2 regions of the Streptomyces sp. NPDC001508 genome follow, and region 2 is predicted to be linked to the other one. Evidence: riboswitches for the same ligand, from Rfam matches in the RefSeq annotation. Region 2 holds a riboswitch; the other holds the start of a gene.
What was found. Region 2 has a riboswitch for cobalamin ahead of ABT245_RS06710 (ribonucleoside-diphosphate reductase subunit alpha). Riboswitches for the same ligand answer to the same signal wherever they lie in the genome.
Positions count from the first base shown of each region.

Region 1 (3,402 bases), on a different contig from region 2:
GGCTCCAACAGGCCCACGTCCCCGCGGAACTTGTTGACGAGGAACCCGGCGACCAGCTCCTGGTCCTCGCGTGACAGCAGCGCCACGGTCCCGAAGAACGACGCGAAGACGCCCCCGCGGTCGATGTCACCGACCACCAGCACGGGCAGCCGCGCGCCCCGCGCGATGCCCATGTTCACGATGTCGGTGCGCCGCAGGTTGATCTCCGCCGGGCTGCCCGCGCCCTCGCAGATCACGGCGTCGTACGTGGAGCGCAGCGTGGCGAGACAGTCGAGGACGGTGCCCAGCAGCCGCTGCTGCCGCCCGCCGTGGTAGCCGCGCGCGCTCAGTTCGCCCACGGCCCTGCCCAGCAGCACGACCTGACTGCTCTGTTCCCCGCCGGGCTTGAGCAGCACCGGGTTCATCAGCGCGGTCGGCTCGATCCGGCACGCCTGGGCCTGCATGGCCTGGGCCCGCCCGATCTCGGCGCCCTCCCGGGTGACGAACGAGTTCAGCGACATGTTCTGCGCCTTGAACGGCGCGACCTTGACCCCCTGCCGCACCAGCCACCGGCAGATTCCCGCGGTGACCACGCTCTTGCCGGCGTCGGAGGTGGTGCCGGCGACGAGGAGACCCCCACCGGTCATGACCCGTGTCCCTTCGCGGTGAGGCGCGCGGCGGCCACCACGCCGAGGGCGAGCAGGCCGACCCGGCGGGAGAGCCGTACGGCACGTTCGATGTCCGCGACGGCGACGGCACGGCCGCCGCCGTTGAGCACGGCCCGGTGCTCGACGCGCCCCCCGTACGAGAGGGTCCCGCCGAGCCGCACCCCCAGCGCCCCCGCGAAAGACGCTTCCACGGGACCGGCGTTGGGGCTCGGATGCCGGCGGGCGTCGGCCCGCCACGCCCGTACGGCGCCCCGCGCATCGGGCCCGCAGACGGCGGCGAGCACGGCGGTGAGCCGGGCCCCCGGCCAGCCGGCGACGTCGTCGAGCCGCGCCGCGGCCCAGCCGAACCGGCGGTGGCGCGGCGAGCGGTGCCCGACCATCGCGTCGAGGGTGTTCACGGCCCGGAACCCGACGAGCCCGGGCACCCCGGCCAACGCCCCCCACACCAGGGCCCCGACGACCGCGTCGGAGGTGTTCTCGGCCACGGACTCCACGACCGCACGGGCGATCCCGTCGGCGTCCAGGGCCTGCGGGTCCCGCCCGCACAGATGCGGCAGCCGTGCCCGGGCCGCCGCGACGTCCCCCGTGCCGAGGGCCCGCCCGATCGCCCGGGCCTCCCGGGCGAGCGAAGTGGCGCCCACCACCGCCCAGGTGGCGGCCCCGGTGAGCGCTACGGAGGCGGCGGGGGAGGGGCGTACGGTCCGCTGGGCCACGGCCGCGAGGGCCGCGGCGCCGCCGACGCACACGGCGGTGTGCACGGCTCCCCACCCGCGGTGGTCCCGCCACAGCGCCCGCTCCGCCGCGCCGGCCGCACGCCCGAACACGGCGACCGGATGCCCGCGGCGCGGATCGCCGACGAGCAGGTCACCGAGGAGGCCGAGGGCGGCGCCGTACGCGAAGACGCGCTCGGCACGCACCGGCTCAGCCGGCCGTGGGGTCGGGAAGCGACCTGGTGCTGTACCTCAATGCGCAGCCGAGCATGGCGATATGTCCTCACTCAGGGTGTCCACGCCCTGGTTCGACGAGACCGGCGGTGAGAGTTCCTGGCTCCCGGGAAGTTCTTTCCCGGTGACAGTGGCGGGACCGCGCCGGATTCGCACCGGCTTCCTCTCGTGCCGCCGTACATGGCTCCGGCAGTCCACCACGGCCCTGGAAGGGCCGTCAACTTGCCGTTGACCTGCGAGGGGAGAGTGTGCCGAGGCTCATACCGGCACCGTGGCACGCACGGTGCGGCACACGGAAGGCTCCCGCCCGGACCGGTCCGGACGGAAGCCTTCGTCGACCTCGGCGGGCGGCGGCCCCATGCCTAGGAGACTGCTGAAGATCTTGCTTTGACCGCCCGGCTTACCCCTGATTGCCGGTAAATGTCAATCGACCCAAAGCGGAGCAAGCCGGGCGCGATTTCAAGATTTGCAGGATGCTCCTAGGCGGTGATCAGGTGGATCCCGTAGGCCACCGCGGCGGCGCACGCCGCGAAGCAGGTGTACGCGGCGGTCAGCGCGAGGCCGGCGGATCCGCCCCGGGCGGCGGCCCGTTCGCGGCGCGACAGGCCGGCCACGCCGAGGGTGAAGACGGCCACCAGCGCCACGGTGACCGCGAGACTGACGCCGAAGACGGAGCCGAGGGCCGCCCAGTCGATCTTCATGCAGATGCTTCCTTGGGTACCGGAGGGAGGGGGTGGGGGAGGGGGCCGTACGGTCAGACGGCGGCGGCCGGCGGTACGGCCTGGTCGGCGACGGCCGGGCCCGCGGACACCGGCGGAGACGGGATCGTGGCCGTCAGATTCTCGGCCGGGGTACCCACCGCCGGAGGTGCCACGGCGGCGATCGCGGCGGTCACCACACCGGCCGGCTCGCCGGTGTCATTGACGTTGCTGTGGTCGACGACCTCGCGCCGGGACACCTTCCAGATCGCGGCGGCGGCTGCGACCAGGAAGACGGCCACACACCCGGTGCCCCAGTCGCCGAGATCCGTGACGGTCTCCGCGAGCGCGCCGACCAGCGCGGCGGCCGGCAGCGTCAGCGCCCAGGCGACGACCATCCGGGTCGCCGTGGACCAGCGGACCACGCCGCCCTTGCGGCCCAGACCCGCGCCCATCACGGAACCGGAGACGACATGCGTGGTGGAGAGGGAGAAGCCGAGGTGCGAGGAGGCCAGGATGGCGGTCGCCGCACTGGTCTGGGCGGCGAAGCCCTGCTGCGGCCGAAGGTCGGTCAGGCCCTTGCCCATCGTGCGGATGATGCGCCAGCCGCCGAGGTAGGTGCCGAGGGCGATGGCGAGGCCGGCGGAGAGTATGACCCAGGTGGGAGGGTTGGAGCCGGGGGCGAGGGCGCCGCCGGCGATCAGTGCCAGGGTGATGATGCCCATCGTCTTCTGGGCGTCGTTCGTGCCGTGGGCCAGGGAGACCAGGCCCGCGGAGGCGATCTGGCCGGCCCGGTAGCCCTTCTCGGCGGCCCTGCCGTCCGCCTTCGCGCCGAGCCGGTACGACAGGCGGGTGGCGAGCAGCGCCGCCACGCCCGCGACGACCGGCGCGGCGAGCGCCGGGATGAGGACCTTGGTGACGAGCGCGTCGCCGTGCACGGCGCCCGCGCCGGCGGAGGCCACGGTGGCGCCGATCAGGCCGCCCATCAGGGCGTGCGAGGAACTGGAGGGCAGGCCCACCAGCCAGGTCAGCAGGTTCCAGAGGATCGCGCCCACCAGGGCGGCGAAGATGACCTCGGGACGGATGCCGGTCTCGTCGACGAGACCTTTGGAG
Region 1 is NZ_JBEPAP010000027.1:57,841-61,242, reverse strand. It holds gene ABT245_RS23820 (cobyric acid synthase) at 1-626, opposite strand, end outside; gene ABT245_RS23815 (cobalamin biosynthesis protein) at 623-1,564, opposite strand; cobalamin riboswitch at 1,666-1,805, opposite strand; gene ABT245_RS23810 (hypothetical protein) at 2,071-2,292, opposite strand; gene ABT245_RS23805 (inorganic phosphate transporter) at 2,346-3,402, opposite strand, start outside.
Region 1: another riboswitch for cobalamin. It lies ahead of ABT245_RS23815 (cobalamin biosynthesis protein); the one in region 2 lies ahead of ABT245_RS06710 (ribonucleoside-diphosphate reductase subunit alpha).

Region 2 (3,402 bases):
GCACCAGGTACGAGTTGACCTGGAGGAACTCACCGGAAAGCGTCTCGCGCTTGAAGAGGTTGGAGACCTGGGGCTCGATGCACTCGTAGACACCGGCGATGGACGCGATGGTCGCGGTGGGGGCGATGGCGAGCAGAAGGCTGTTGCGCAGGCCGGTCGTCGCGATCCGCGCCCGCAGCTTCGCCCAGCGCTCGGGCCAGGTGAACTCGACGCCGTAGTGGTCGGGGTGCAGGACACCCCGCGCGGTACGGGTCTTCTCCCAGGCGGGCAGCGGGCCGATGGGGGTCCCCCCTGCACCGGAGCCTGTCGTAGGCGCTTGGGGGCGCTCGGCGAGGTCGGCGGACGTCTCGTAGGCGGCGAGCATGATGCGCTCGGCGATCCGGGTGGACAGGGCCTTCGCCTCGGGGGAGTCGAAGGGCAGACGCAGCTTGAAGAAGACGTCTTGCAGGCCCATCACGCCGAGGCCCACCGGCCGCCACCTGGCGTTGGAACGGCCCGCCTGCTCGGTCGGATAGAAGTTGATGTCGACGACCCGGTCCAGGAAGGTCACGGCGGTGCGGACCGTCTCGTCCAGCCGCTCCCAGTCGACGCCCCCGCCGCTCACGAACGCGCCGAGGTTGACCGAGCCCAGGTTGCAGACCGCGGTCTCGCCGTCGTCGGTGACCTCCAGGATCTCCGTGCAGAGGTTGGAGGAGTGGACGACACTGCCCGGCTCGGCCGTCTGGTTGGCGGTGCGGTTGGCCGCGTCCTTGAAGGTCATCCAGCCGTTGCCGGTCTGCGCGAGGGTGCGCATCATGCGGCCGTAGAGGTCACGGGCCGGGATGGTCTTCTTCGCGAGCCCGGCCGCCTCCGCCGCGCGGTAGGCGGCGTCGAACTCCGCGCCCCACAGGTCGACCAGCTCCGGCACGTCCGACGGGGAGAACAGCGACCACTGCTCGTCGGCGTCGACCCGGCGCATGAACTCGTCCGGGATCCAGTGGGCGAGGTTGAGGTTGTGTGTACGGCGGGCGTCCTCACCGGTGTTGTCGCGCAGCTCCAGGAACTCTTCGATGTCCGAGTGCCAGGTCTCCAGGTAGACCGCCGCGGCGCCCTTGCGCCGGCCGCCCTGGTTCACGGCGGCCACGGAGGCGTCGAGGGTCTTCAGGAACGGCACGATGCCGTTGGAGTGCCCGTTGGTGCCGCGGATCAGCGAACCGCGGGAGCGGATGCGGGAGTAGGCGATGCCGATGCCGCCTGCGTGCTTGGAGAGGCGGGCGACCTGGTGGTAGCGGTCGTAGAGGGAGTCCAGCTCGTCCTTGGGGGAGTCGAGGAGGTAGCAGGACGACATCTGCGGGTGGCGGGTACCGGAGTTGAACAGCGTGGGGGAGGAGGGCAGGTAGTCGAGGCGGCTCATCAGCCGGTAGAGCGCGGCGACCTCGTCCACGGCGTGCGCGGAGTCCTTCGCGGGGAGGGTGTCGGCATCCCCGTCGGCGAGGCCGGCGGCAACGCGCAGCAGGAAGTGCTGGGGCGTCTCGATGACGTGGCGGGTCAGGGGGTGCCGGAGCAGATAGCGGCTGTGCAGCGTGCGCAGCCCGAAGTACCCGAAGCGGTCGTCCGCCGCGGTGTCGATCAGCGCGTCCAGCCGCTCTGCGTGCCGTCGTACGAAGGCGGCGGTGCGGTCGGCGATGAGCCCTTCCCGGTGCCCCACGGCGATCGACCCGGTGAACGAGGTGACGCCTTGTGCGGCGGCCTCGGCGCGGATGGAGAGGGCCAGCAGCCGGGCGGCCAGCCGGGAGTAGGCGGGATCCTCCGAGATCAGCCCGGCGGCCGCCTCGGTGGCCAGTTCCCGAAGCTCCGCGGCGGCAGCGTCGTCGGACCGCGCGGACCGGCCGCGCAGCGCAGCGGCGGCGACCCGGCCGGGGTCGGCGTCGGGGAGGTCGGCGGTCAGCTCGGTCAGGGTCCGCAGCAGCGCGGCACCGGGACCGTAGGTCTCCACCGGGGCCGCGGTCGCCTGGGCGGCTGAAGCCGGGTCGGCTGGCGCGATGGTCACGTGGGGCTCTCCCTCGCTCGGCACGGGGCCTTGCGGAGGGCAGGGGGCAGCACACGAGCGCGCACGGCGTCGCGTCCACCGGCCCATTCCACGAGGCCCGGACGTCAGAGCACCCGGGCCGGACGGCCGGGTGCGCCGTCGGCAGGTCCTCGGACTGAAGCCTGCATGCGGGTATGCGGGCATACGCGCATGAGTACACCGTTGCGGGACAGTTCCGGATTCACACCGGATTCCCCTGCGGCGACAGCGAGCATGAGCATACATCTAGTGCCGGGCCGTGGTGGCACCCCCAGATGTTGTGTCGTACGTCAACGGGCCGCCGTCGCCGGGGTTCGGCTTCGGCGGCCCGTCGCGGGGCGTGCGCGGGCGCCCTGCGCCCGCTGTGGGGGCGTGCTCTCAGCGCCCTGCGCCCGCCGTCGCGGGCGGAAGCTCCACCTGGACGCCCGCGTCGCCCGCGTCGGCCGTGTAGTCCTGCGGGCTTGTCTCGTCCACGCCCTCGGGAGCCTTCACGGCCTTCAGGACGAAGGTCAGGACGACGGTGACGAGGAGGTTGAGCACGAACGCTGTCATGCCGATGTAGCCGATCTCACCGATCCCGGGGATCTCCTCGGCCGAGCCGCCGAAGTGCTTCTGCGTCGGCGAGGCCACCCCGTAGGCGGCGACCGTGCCGTACACCATGCCGACCGCCCAGCCCGCGAGCAGCGCCCAGCGGTGGAACCAGCGGGTGAACAGGCCGCCGACCAGGGCCGGGAAGGTCTGCAGGATCCAGATGCCGCCCAGCAGCTGGAAGTTGATGGCGACCGTCTTGTCCATGGTCAGGACGAAGACCAGCGCGCCCACCTTCACCAGCAGCGACACGATCTTGGAGACCCGGGTCTCCTGATGGGCCGTCGCGTGCGGATTGATGAAGTCCTTGTAGATGTTGCGGGTGAACAGGTTCGCGGCCGCGATGGACATGATGGCCGCGGGCACCAGGGCGCCGATGCCGATCGCCGCGAACGCCACGCCCGCGAACCAGTCGGGGAACATGTCCTCGAACAGCTGGGGGATGGCCAGCTGGCCGTTGGAGACCTTGACCCCGGCCGCGATCGCCATGAAACCCAGCAGGCCGAGCAGGCCGAGCATCAGGGAGTACAGCGGCAGGATCGTGGTGTTGCGGCGGATCACCTCACGGCTGCGCGAGGACAGCGTCGCGGTGATCGAGTGCGGGTACATGAAGAGCGCGAGCGCGGAGCCGAGGGCCAGCGTGGCGTATGTCCACTGGCCCGCCTCCGGCGGGGCGAGCGCCCCGCGCGGCGCACCCGTCGCCGGATTGGTCTGGGCGAAGGCGTCGCCGGCCTTGGCGAAGATGCCGTCGAACCCGCCCAGCTTGA
Region 2 is NZ_JBEPAP010000004.1:245,063-248,464, forward strand. It holds gene ABT245_RS06710 (ribonucleoside-diphosphate reductase subunit alpha) at 1-2,029, opposite strand, end outside; cobalamin riboswitch at 2,153-2,324, opposite strand; gene mctP (monocarboxylate uptake permease MctP) at 2,426-3,402, opposite strand, start outside.